3 regions of the Cereibacter sediminicola genome follow, and region 1 is predicted to be linked to each of the others. Evidence: riboswitches for the same ligand, from Rfam matches in the RefSeq annotation. Region 1 holds a riboswitch; each other region holds the start of a gene.
The links. A riboswitch is a leader RNA that binds a small molecule or an ion and turns the genes downstream of it on or off. The one in region 1 is predicted to bind cobalamin.

Region 2: linked by a shared signal. The riboswitch ahead of FG154_RS13490 (energy-coupling factor ABC transporter permease) and the one ahead of FG154_RS07865 (TonB-dependent receptor plug domain-containing protein) in region 1 are both predicted to bind cobalamin.
Region 3: linked by a shared signal. The riboswitch ahead of FG154_RS17085 (hypothetical protein) and the one ahead of FG154_RS07865 (TonB-dependent receptor plug domain-containing protein) in region 1 are both predicted to bind cobalamin.

The regions. Positions count from the first base shown of each region.
Region 1 is NZ_VDEK01000008.1:85,038-89,062, forward strand. Features, by position in the region: gene FG154_RS07865 (TonB-dependent receptor plug domain-containing protein) at 1-1,667, opposite strand, end outside; cobalamin riboswitch at 1,800-2,000, opposite strand; gene FG154_RS07870 (ABC transporter ATP-binding protein) at 2,322-3,386, shown strand; gene FG154_RS07875 (ABC transporter permease) at 3,388-4,025, shown strand, end outside.
Region 2 is NZ_VDEK01000020.1:31,772-35,796, reverse strand. Features, by position in the region: gene FG154_RS13500 (heavy metal translocating P-type ATPase) at 1-841, shown strand, start outside; gene FG154_RS13495 (HMA2 domain-containing protein) at 1,022-1,417, shown strand; cobalamin riboswitch at 1,780-1,987, shown strand; gene FG154_RS13490 (energy-coupling factor ABC transporter permease) at 2,052-2,729, shown strand; cobalamin riboswitch at 2,784-2,988, shown strand; gene FG154_RS13485 (cobyrinic acid a,c-diamide synthase CobB) at 3,074-4,025, shown strand, end outside.
Region 3 is NZ_VDEK01000034.1:10,188-14,212, forward strand. Features, by position in the region: gene cobD (threonine-phosphate decarboxylase CobD) at 1-526, opposite strand, end outside; gene FG154_RS17080 (propanediol utilization protein) at 536-1,360, opposite strand; gene FG154_RS17085 (hypothetical protein) at 1,357-1,758, opposite strand; cobalamin riboswitch at 1,844-2,050, opposite strand; gene FG154_RS17090 (endonuclease/exonuclease/phosphatase family protein) at 2,092-3,111, opposite strand; gene FG154_RS17095 (molecular chaperone DjiA) at 3,112-3,795, opposite strand; gene FG154_RS17100 (GNAT family N-acetyltransferase) at 3,827-4,025, opposite strand, start outside.

The DNA of each region.
Region 1 (4,025 bases):
GTTGCGCTGTCGGTGTAGGTATAAGCTGCGGCCAAGCCCAGCGTCTCGGTCAGCGCCAGTGTGCCCGACAGTTCCAGACCACTGCGCCGCGACGTGCCCGGAACTTGGCTGTAGCAGCCCCGACCGACGGCGCAGCCCATGGCGTTCGGATTAAAGTCGATCAGTTCTTCGACCTCGAGGAAGAAGGCGGTGGCGCGAAGCGATGTCCCTTCGGCAAACGCATGCTCGATGCCAAGATCAACGTTCCGGCTTTGCTCGGGGTCGAGATCGGCCGACCCAAAGTCGCTGAACAACTCGTAGTTCGATGGCGCGCGGTAGCCGGTGCCGGCCTGAGCCCGCAGGATCGTCGCCTCATCCAGTCGGTAGGCCAGCGCGAAGCGGCCCGAGTCGAAGCCGCCAAAGGTCGAGTGATCCTCATGCCGAAGCGACAGCGTCAGGTCGAGGTCGCCAAGGCTGCGGGTGAATTCGCCGAGAACCCCGGTTGTCGAGCTGTCAGCTGAGAGATCATCCCAGTCGAAACGCTGATCGAAGTCCTCGTTCTTCCAGTCGGCGCCAAGGATCATCCGCCCGCCGGCAAGATCGAAGCCGCCTTGCCAGTTCACGCCGGTCCGCCGGCCCTTGTAGGTGTTCTCTGTCTGGACGATCCTGGTGCCATAGGTGCCTGTCGCGATGTCATAGTCGAGGTAATCGGGCCCGACCTCGTTCTCAAAATAGGTGCGTTCGGTGCGGAAATCGGTGACGCTGACCGAGTGGCTCACCGGCCCGGTGTCAAACTCCGCGAAGGCACGAAGGCCGGTCGAGCTTCGTTCGAGGCGTTCGTCGTAGCTTTCGCCATCGCCCAGCCGCACCTCGGACGCGAGGATCTCGTCAAAGGTCAGACGCCGACCAAGGAACGACGACGGCAGATAATAACCCGGGTCGTACTCGCTCTCGCTTTTCTCGGTGAAACCGTTGAGGCCGATCCGCACCCCGTTCTGCAGCGTGCGGGCGACATGGAACGACAGGCGGTCGAGCTCGTAGCCGTCGGCCTCGGTGTTGCCATCGCTTTCGCTCGCGTTCGAGAAGCCGTCGGACTGGACATGCGACAGGGTCAGCGCGGCTTCCCAATCGTCCGAAAGATGGGTGATGCCGTAGGAAAGCGCCACGGTGTTCTGGCTGCCGATCTCGGCCGCGACGGACTGGTGCGTGCCCTCCTCGGTCGGACGCAGCGTGGTGATCGTGACGACGCCGCCCACCGCCCCCGAGCCATAGAGCGCCGACTGGCTGCCTTTGAGCACCTCCAGGCGCGATACGTCGACAGTGGTCAACTGGCCAAAGTCGAAGGCGACCTGCGTAGCGGTCGGATCTGTGACGTCGATCCCGTCCACGAGGACGCCGACATAGTTCTGCGAGGCGCCGCGGATCGCGATGCCGGTCTGGCTGCCCATCCCGCCGCGGGTGTTCACGCTGACCCCGGGCAGGCGGCGCAGCACGTCGGAAAAGCGCAGGTCGCCGGTTGAACGCAGGTCGTCTGCCGTCACGACCTCGACCGTCGCGCCCGTGCGGCTCGCCTCGGTCTCGCTGAGGTTCGCGGACACCACGATCTCGTCCAATGCGATGTCCTGCGCCTGAAGCGGCAGCGGGCCGGCGGCCAGCAGTGCCAGAAGGGAAACGGCTGTCTTCTTCATCTGTCCCTCTCCGTCCGGGGTGTCATCCCCGGGTTCGTCTGTCGATGTCCTTGGAAAGGGAGGCCCCTCCGCCGACGGTGAAAGCGTCACCTGAAGCGGATGGACCGCCTCCCGCACGCGCCCCGCGTGCGGGAAAGGGTGATCGCTCCGGCAGGTCTCCTGACTCGCGGGTCTTCGCTCGGACCGGCCTTCCCGGGAAAACCCAGTGGCGTGATCGGTCGTCGCTCGCCGCCTACAGTTGCGGGGGCAGCCGCGGATTCGGAAGACACCCCCCCTCACCGCGTTCCCTTTTCATCCGGCCATGACGCCGGAACCGAAGCCGTTTCTCAATAGGACAAGTGTCGTCGCTGTCAAGCGCGCCATGTGCAGCGGCCAAGGGTCGATCCCTGCCGCTCCGGTTCGGGACGGGCCCAGTTGAACGCCTCGCAGCGCGGCCCGGCCGAGCGGATCCGGCACATGATCGACACACTTCCGGCTGCGTCCGGGTGCGCCCCGGCAGGACACCAGGCGTCGATCAGACGCTGCGCAGAAACCGTGCGCGTCGTGGCGGCCCGAGGCAGCACCCTGCCCCTTTGGTCGATTTGCGAGCACGACGGTTGCTTTCGCGCCGCGCCGCCGCCTAACCTCGTGACAAGACCTGCACGGAGGCCCTCCTTGACCGCACCCACAGCCGTCGAAGCGCGCAATGTCGTCAAGGCCTTCGGGCAGGGAGAGGTGGCCGTTCGCGCATTGGACGATGTGTCGGTCGGCATCCGCAGGGGCGAGTTCTTCACCCTGCTCGGGCCCTCGGGCTGCGGCAAGACCACGCTCTTGCGGCTGATCGCGGGATTCGAGGCGCCGACCTCGGGGGCGATCCTGCTCGACGGGCGCGACATCACGGCCGATCCGCCGAACCGCCGCCCGATCAACACCGTCTTCCAGAGCTACGCGCTCTTTCCGCATCTGACGGTGGCCGAGAACGTGGGCTTCGGGCTCAGGATGCAGGGCAAGCCGCGGGTCGAGATCGAGAATGTCACCGCGCGGATGCTGGCGCTCGTGCGTCTCGAGGCGCTGGCGGGGCGGAGGGTGGCGCAGCTGTCGGGCGGGCAGCAGCAGCGCGTGGCGCTGGCACGCGCGCTGGCGCCGCAGCCGCGGGTGCTGCTGCTGGACGAGCCGCTCTCGGCGCTCGATCTCAAGCTGCGCAAGGAGATGCAGATCGAACTGAAGCGCCTTCAGAACGAGACCGGGATCACCTTCGTCTTCGTGACGCACGACCAGGAGGAGGCGCTGACCATGTCGGACCGGATCGGGGTGATGAGCGCGGGCCGCATCCTCCAGATCGGCCCCCCGCGCGAGATCTACACGCGGCCCGCCAACCGCTTCGTGGCCAGCTTCATCGGCGAGACGAACTTCCTGCCCGCGCGTCACGCGGGCGGGCGCGTCACGCTCGAGGCGGGGGGCGAACTCGCGGTCGAGGGCGGGCCCGAAGGGCGGGTGACGGTCGCGGTGCGCCCCGAACAGGTGCGCCTCGTGCCGCCGGACGAGCCGGGCGCCCTGCCCGCCACGATCCGCAATCTGGTCTATTTCGGCACCGACACCCATTGCCATCTTGCGCTGGCCGACGGGACGGAGGTGGTGGCACGGCTGCAGAGCAGCGCCTCGGGCGATCCGGGGCTGGAGCCCGGCCAGCCCGCGGGGCTGCGCTTTGCGCCGGGCGCCGTGCAGCTCCTGGGGGACTGAGATGGCCCGCCGCGACAGCGCGCGCAGCGGCTGGCTCCTTTCGGCGCCCGCGCTTGCGATCCTCTTCCTCGCGGCCTCGGGGCCTCTTCTGGTGGTGCTGATCTACAGCTTTCTCGAGAAGGGCCAGTATGGCGGCGTGATCTGGGAGTTCTCGTCCGAGGCCTGGTTCGAGGTGTTCTTCACCCGCGACATCTTCTCGGATGAGGTCAGCCTTGCCGATGCGCATCTTGCGATCTTCTGGCGCTCGGTCAAGCTGTCCCTGATGACGACGGCCATCACCTTCGCCGTGGGCTTTCCGACCGCCTGGTTCATCGCGACGCGCCCGCCAAACCGGCGGGCGCTCTGGCTTTTCCTCATCACCATTCCGTTCTGGACCAACCTGCTGATCCGCACCTTCGCCATCAACGAGGTGATCCGCAACGAGGGCATCCTGAACACGCTTCTGATCCGGGCCGGGCTGATCGGGCGGCCGATCCAGATCCTCTACACCGACACGGCGGTGCTGATCGGCATGACCTACGTCTATCTGCCGCTGATGGTGCTGCCGCTTTTCGCCGCGATCGACCGGTTTGACATGCGGCTCCTCGAGGCGGCCTACGACCTCTATGCCAGCCGCTGGCAGGTGCTGCGCCGGATCAT
Region 2 (4,025 bases), on a different contig from region 1:
GGCCTCGATTGAGGAGCATTCCTCGCATCCCGTGGCCAAGGCCGTGGCGGCGGCGGGCACGCGCGAGGGCACCGGCCACCTGCCGCACGGCGACGTCGGCACCGAGGTCGCACGCGGGCTGTTCGCCGAGGTCGAGGGGGCGATGGTCCGCCTCGGCAGCCGCCGCTTCCTTGAAGAGCTGGGCGTCTCCTTCGCCGCCCACGGCTGCGCCGTCGACAGGCTGGCGGAGGCGGGCAAGATGGTGCTCTTCATCGGCCACGGCACGCGGCCGATCGGCATGATCGGCCTGCGCGACGAGTTGCGGGCGGACGCCCGCGCCACCATCGACCGGCTGCGCGCCTCGGGCGTGTCGCGGATCGTGATGCTCTCGGGCGACCGGCGCGGCCGGGCCGAGGCGATGGGGGCGGCGCTCGGGCTGGATCAGGTGCTGGCCGAGCTTCAGCCCGAGGACAAGGCCGAGATCGTCACGGCGATGAAGCGCGAAGGCCGGCGCGTTGTCTTCGTGGGCGACGGGATCAACGATGCCCCCGCACTGGCCGCGGCCCATGTCGGCATCGCCATGCCGCTGGGCGCCGACATTGCCCGCGCGACGGCCGACATCATCCTGATGGACGATCGGATCGGGCTGGTGGCCGATGCGCGCGAGGGCGCCACGCGCGCCATGCAGATCATCGACACCAACTTCAGGATCGCGATGGCGGTGAATACCGGCCTCTTCGCGGCGGCCTCGGCGGGGTGGCTGGCGCCGGCCGCAGCCTCGCTCATGCACAACGGCTCGACCATCGCGCTCCTGGCCCATGCGCTCGCCCGGGCCGGGCTGCCGGAGCAGGAACGCCGCTGAAAACGGCAATGCCCGTTGAAAACGCGCGCAGCCCGGGCTGCGCGCGTTTTCATGTGCCGTCCCGGACCCCTGTGCCGGAAAAAGAACATTGACGGCCCCCGATTTGTTTCCTACGGTTTTTGTCGGGTAAGATGCAGTCCCGGCCGTCGGGGTCCGGCACAAGTTCAGGAGGCATACGGCATGTCCTACTTCGTCCACCATGTCCCGGGCCGCGCCCGTTTCCGGGTGCCCGGCATGCCGAAGGCTGCTACCCTGCGCGAGGCTCTGGTGTCCGCCCTGCGCGCGATCGAGGGCGTCGAGCGGGTGGAGATCAACCCCGCCGCGGCATCGGTGGTCGTGCATTACGATCGCGCCCTCGCCCCGCTCGACCGGGTGGTCGAGGTGCTGCGTGCCCACAGCGAGCCGCCCGAGGTCAGCCGCGTCCCGCTGGAGACGCCGGTGCCCGCCGCCGCCCGCGGCCGCATCGGCGAAAACGTCTCGCGCAGCGTCGGCGAGATGGTGGGACAGGCGATGTTCGCCACCATCGTGCAGCGGACGCTCGAGTACAGCCTGCGGACCGTTCTGCTCGGACGCTGAAGGCGCACGACCGGGCTCTTTCCCGGCCCCGCAATCGGTCGGGGCGTTTCGCTCTGATCGATGTGCGTGGCGCGGGTTCGCGCCAGGAGATCCGGACTGCCAATAACGCCACCAGTGGGCTGTGTCCCGACGCGCGCCCGTGAACGACGTCGCTCGAAGCTCCGAACCAGCGTTCGACGATCGGCGCCCTTGCTCTCGCCAATGAGCCTTCGTCCCTGCATGGACCCGCCAAGGGGGCCCGGCGCGCGACTTTCTGTTCTGGCAAGATGCCTTGCCCTTCGCCCCCTGCGCCGAAAGGTCGCGGATGAGGTTCGCAACCAATCGGGCAGCAGCCGGCGCATTGACGGCGCGGCCCGGATCTGCCACCCCCTGTCATCGACGGTTCCCGAGGGTCGCGAGGCCCGAGGGATGAAAAGGGAACACGGTGAGGGGGCAACCCCGATGCCGCGACTGCCCCCGCAACTGTGAGCGGCGAGCCGCCCCGATGGACACCACTGGCCGATGGCCGGGAAGGTTCGGGGACGGCCACGACCCGCGAGTCAGGAGACCTGCCGTCGGGCGCATCCGCGCCGCCACTGCCGGTACACCGGCCCAACCCCAAACGCCGTCGGGGATGACGGTCAGGAGGACGACAATGCATATCGAACCCGGTCTGGTGACCGGAGCCAAGGCCATTTTGGGCTTTGCCACCGCGGCGACCGCGGGCGGCCATGCGCTGAAGCTCGGCTGGGAGGCCCTGCGCGAAACCGGCCTCGCCTCGCTGGCCCTGCGCAGCGCCCTTGCAACCACGGCGGTCTTTGCCTTCTTCGAGATCCTTCCACACTATCCGGTCGGCGTCTCCGAGGTTCACCTGATCCTCGGCTCGACCCTGTTCCTGATCCTGGGCGCCGCGCCCGCGGCCATCGGGCTGGCGCTGGGTCTCCTGATCCAGGGGCTGCTGTTCGCGCCCTTCGACCTGCCGCAATACGGCATGAACGTCACCACGCTTCTGGTGCCGCTCTTTGCCGTGCAGGCGCTGGCCCGGCGGATCATCGCGCCGCACACGCCCTATGTCGATCTCGACTACCGGCAGGCGCTGGCCCTCTCGACCGCCTATCAGGGCGGCGTGGTGGCCTGGGTGGCGTTCTGGGCCTTCCTCGGCCAGGGGTTCGGGGCCGAGAACATGACCTCGATCCTCGCCTTCGGCAGCGCCTACATGCTGGTGGTGCTGATCGAGCCGCTGGCCGATCTGGCGGTGCTTGCCGGCGCCAAGTCGCTGCGTGGCCTCGCGGGCTCCGGCCTCTTCACCCACCGGCTGCATCACGCGGCCTGACACCGCGGCCCCTTCGGGGGGCCGCTTTCGCCGTGCCCGCTGGCCGGGCACGGTCCTTGATGCCGCGATGCTGGTGCCCGCTTCCTGCGGGTGAAAAGGGAAGGCCAGAGGCCGCAAGGCCCAGGGGCCGCCGCCCCCGCGACCGTGACCGGAGAGGTTGCCCCGATGCCACTGGCCCCGGCCGGGAAGGCGGGGCGACCGCAGGGCTTCGTGCCCGGGATCCGCAAGCCGGGAGACCTGCCAGCTCGACATGACGCTGACCGGACGGGGTGTTCCGGCGACGGGTTCCGGTTTCCGGCTCTCGCCGCCCCTGCATGCCGTTCCGCCGACACGGGAAGGTTCGGATGCAGGACGACAAGACCCAGCCGGCGCGGGACAGCGCAGCGGTGCCACCGATGACCCGGCCGCCGGGGCTGATGATCGCCGCGCCGGGATCGGGATCGGGCAAGACCACGATGACGCTGGGCCTGCTGCGCGCCTTCCGCGACGAAGGGCTGGTCGTGCAGCCGTTCAAGAACGGCCCCGACTACATCGACCCCGCCTTCCACCTCGCGGCGGCGGGGCGGCCGTCGTTCAACCTCGACGGCTGGTCGATGGGCGAAGGTCTGCTGGGCGCGCTGGCGTCGCGGGCTTCTGGGGCGGATCTGGTGATCGCCGAGGGCTCGATGGGGCTCTACGACGGCACCTCGACCCCGGGGCGCTCGGGCCGTGGGGCGGCCTCCGAGATCGCGCGGCGCTTCGGCTGGCCGGTGGTTCTGGTGCTGGACGTGGGCGGGCAGGCGCAATCGGCCGCAGCAACGGCGCTCGGCTTTGCGCGCCACCCGGAGGCGCCGGACTTCGCGGGCGTGATCCTGAACAACGTCGCGGGGGCGCGGCACGAGGTGATGATCCGCCGCGAGATGGCGCGGCTTGGCCTGACGGTGCTGGGCGCGCTGCCGAGGCGCAGCGATCTCGTCCTGCCCGAGCGGCACCTGGGGCTGGTGCAGGCGGGCGAGCATCCTGACCTGGAGGCGGCGATTGGGCGACTCGCGGCGCTCCTGCGCGATCACGCCGACCTTGACGCCATCCGCACCGCGGCGCGCGCCGGGGCGCCGCCGGTCGCCGGGCGCCTGCCACCGCCGCCCGCGCAGCGCATTGCGCTCGCCGCGGACGCGGCCTTCTCCTTCACCTATCCGCATCTCCTGACCGGCTGGCGTGAGGCGGGGGCCGTGATCCTGCCTTTCTCGCCGCTCGCCGACGAGGCCCCTCCCGAGGCCGATCTGGTCTGGCTGCCGGGCGGCTATCCAGAACTGCACG
Region 3 (4,025 bases), on a different contig from region 1:
CCGCCTCGGGCGCAAGCGAAAGCTCGGGCAGCGGGTCGGCGAAGCTTTCGTCCACCAGCAGCCGTCCCACCCGTGGCAGCAGCGCGCGGAGGCTGTGGGGCGCATGGCGCCGGCCGTCGGGATTGTTCGGATGGACGAGAACGGCAAGGTCGGCGCCCGCCAGCGCCTCGAGATCGCCCACCTCCTCGACCTGCCAGCCCGACGCGTGCAGGCTGGCCGCATGTTCGTTGTAGGTCGGCCCGAGGATGCGGGCGCGGCCTGCGGGTGCCAGCCGCGGGACAAGCTGGATGGCCGCCTGCGCGCCCGCCACTGGCAGCATCGGCGCCTCGGTGCGGTAGGCGCTCCGGGCCGACGCCAGCAGCCGGGCCTCGGCGGCCGCATCGGGCAGCGACGTCAGGGCGCGCGGGGGCAGGGGGGGCACCGGGTAGGGCACCCGGTTGATCCCCGTCGAGAGGTCGAGCCAGTCCGCGACCGCGCCGCCGTAGAGCGCCGCCGCGCTGTCAAGGTTGCCGCCGTGGTCGCGCATGTTCCCTCCTCAGGCCCCGCCGATGCGGAAGCGGGTGATGCGGGAAAAGCCGGCTGCCTGCAATGCCCCCCCTGCTGCGGGCGGGACGGCGCCGGGGGGAAAGATCAGGGCCCGCGCGGGTCCCGTGTGCCCGATCGCCCAGCCAAGCGCGCCGAGGCGGGCGGCCAGGGCTTCGGTCGGATCGTCCGCCGGCCCCCTCAGCGCGAGGCAGCGGCGGGCCGAGAGGGTCGCGAGGCGCGCGAGGCCGGGAAGGTCGGCCGTGGCCCACCCCGCCACGAGATCGGCGATGTCGGGGAAGGACAGATCCGCCGGATCCGTTCGCTGGGACGCGCCGAAGAAGCCGCCGACCAGATCCATCCGTGGCAGGGGGCGCAGGTCGGCCAGCACGCGCCCCTCGCGCGAGGCCCAGAGGAGCCGTTCCGGCCGCTCGAACATCAGCGGGTCGCTGGCCCCTTCCGACGCGAGGCAGGCGCGCGCGAGGGTGCCGGTATCGGTGACACCCGCCGCCCGGAGGATCGCCACGCGGGCCGCGGTCGAGGCCCCCGCGCCACCGCCGGGCGGCAGGTCGAGCATGAGGCGGAAGCGCCCTTCCGCCCCTTGGGCCGCGGACAGCAGCCGGCGCAGGGCCGGCAGGGTGAGGATCCGCGCGCCCGGCTGTTCGAGGGCGAGCGGGCCGGGCATCCGAACCGCCTCGGCCCGCAGCGCAGAGCAGGGCAGCGTCACGAGCGCCAGCGGCCCCGAAGGGCCGAGCCGGCCCTGCAGGAACTCGCCCAGATGGCCCGCGACCTGCGCGAACCCTTCGGCTGCATCCGCCTCTGCCCTCGTCTCGATCAATGGAGCGCCGCCTCCGGCTGCAGGCCCGTCCGCGAGGGGCGCGCGGGCGCCGAGGCGAGGACCATCGCCGCCGGCTCGGCCGGAAGACCGCCCGCAAACGAGCCGCCGCCCTCGAGCAGCTCGGCCAGCCGCACGAGTGCCGGCGACCAGTCGCCCGGCTCGAGATCGCAGAAGAGTTGCAGCCCGCCCGTCGTCAGCCGGAACAGCGCCGTGCAGGGCCGGGTGCATCCGGTCAGGCGCACGCAGCCCTGCATCTCGAAGTCGGGCCCCACCAGGCCCTCGGTCGAGCGGGCGGAGTCCGCCAGATGCTCGATCACCGACAGGCCGCTGAGGCAGGGTTGGTGCCGGTGTCGGCACTGGGTCAGGCTGTAGGTCCGTCCGTTCCGCGTCACGATCATCGCGCCCTCCGCGCATCTTGGGGACGGGCAGGCGGAGGGGCGGCGCAGGCGCGCGCACCCTGCGCCCGGGACACCCCGCCCGGCTGTTACAGGTCCGACGACGGCAGGTCTCCTGACTCGCGGGTCTCGGCTTGTCCCGTCCTTCCCGGCCTGTCCTGGGCCAGTGGACATGATGGGACGCGCTCGCCGCCTACAGTTGCGGGGGCAGTCGCGGCTTGGGGCCGAACAGGCCCGCACCGCATTCCCTCTTGGCCCGGGGCTGCCCCCGGGAACCGTCTCGCGCACCATCGGCCTTTCCCGCGCCACGCGCAAGGCCCGCGCGGTCGCAGCCCGCTAGAGTTCGATGTCCAGCGTCACCGGGAAATGATCCGAGGCGGCAAGAAGCGCCTCCTGCAGTTCGGGGATGCGGAAGCAGTTGGGATCGTTCAGCGGATGCCAGATCCGCCAGCGCGGTCCCTTTTCGGCCAGATCGGGCGAGATCATGATGAAATCGAGCAGCGCCTCGAAATACTGGTCCTCGGGCGCGAGCCAGAAGCGCGCCGAGCTGGGCTGGATGCCGACCCGCTGGGTCAGGGCCATGCGCGCATGCGGCTCGTGGAGGCGCAACTCCGGCGGCTCGTCGAGGCCGAGCACGATCTCGATCCCCGAATGGCCGAAGAGCTTTTCATATTCGTCGAGCCCAGGTCCGTCGTTGAAGTCGCCCATCACCATCACGCTCTGGTGCCGGGCCAGGAGCGCGGCCACCCGCCTGCGGATCCAGACACATTCCGCCAACTGCTGGCGGCGGTTCTGGATCGCGATGCGGACCTCTTCGGCGCCGTTGCGCGCGCCGCGCCCGGCCTTGGACTTGGCGTGGACGCCGATCATCCGCAGCGCATGTCCGTCGGCGCGCACCGCCAGTTCCAGAGGCGGCTTGGAGAAGCGGATCGCCTCGGGCGCGGCATCCACGTCGATGTCGAAGCGGAAGATCTCGTCGAACCGCGGCGCCTTGGGGCTGGTCTGCGGGTCGTGCCGCGCCTCGATCCGCGACGGATCGAACAGAAGCGCGATCTCCTGATCGGTTTCGTTGGCAAAGCCCATGATCGCCTGCGAGGCGCGAAGCTCGAAGGTGCGGGCGAAGGTCTCGAGCGCCTTGACGGTCGAGCGCCGACGCCCGTGGTTCGGTGCCTCGATCACCATGATCGCGTCGGCATCGAGGGCGGTGAACACGATGCCGAGCGATTCGATCTGGTTCCGGCGGGTGATCTCGTAGCGTCCCGAGAGTTCGTTGTCGGCCAGAAGCCGCCCGCGGTCGTCAAAGAGCGCGTTGAACCACTCGACGTTGTAGGTCGCGATGCGCAGCCGCCGTCCCATTCACGCCGCCTGTTTCGCGCTGATCTCCTCCCAGGCGCGGTTGATGTCGATGAGCCGCCGCTCGGCCAGCTTCACCGCCTCTTCCGGGACGCCGCGCGCCACCATCCGGTCCGGGTGGCAGTCGCGGACGGCGCGCTTCCAGGCCGACCGGATCTCGGTCAGGGGCGCATCGTGCCCCACGCCCAGCACGTCGTAGGGATCGCGCGGCGCGTCGCCGACGAAGCGGGCGCGCAGCGCGCGGAAGCAGCGATCGCTCAGCCCGAAGATCCGGGCCACTTCGGACAGGAAGGCGTCCTCGTCCGGGTGATAATGGCCGTCCGCCACCGCGATGTGAAAGAGCCCCTCGGCCAGATCGGCGAGGATCTGGTCGTCGTCGCGGAACATGCGCTTGATCTTGCGGGCATAGGCATCGAACCCGGCCACATCCTGCCGCGCGAGGTTGAAGACGCGGGCCGCGTTGGCCTCTTCGCCGGGCGGGATCGCAAAGATCTGGCGGAAGGCGGCCACCTCGTCGCGCGTCACCTGCCCGTCGGCCTTGGCCATCTTCGCGCCAAGGGCGATCACGGCGATGGTGAAGGCCACCGACCGCTCGGGCGGGGTGCGAAGGCGGTCGAGCACGGCCGACAGCCCCTCGCCCGAGGCGAGGGCGGCCAGCGCGTCGGTGATGCGGCTCCAGATCGACATGGGATCAGCATAGACCCCGCGGCGGCCGGTGTCAGGAGAGGAATTTCTGCATCAGCACAAGGTCGAGCCAGCGCCCAAACTTGCGGCCGACCTGCGGCAGCACCGCCGTCTCGGCATATCCCAGCGCCGCATGGAAGGCGCGGCCTTCGGGATTGCCCGCGCTGACGCCTGCGAAAATGGAATGCGCGCCGGCCTGTCGCGCGTGATCCTCGATGGCGGCCATCAGGGCG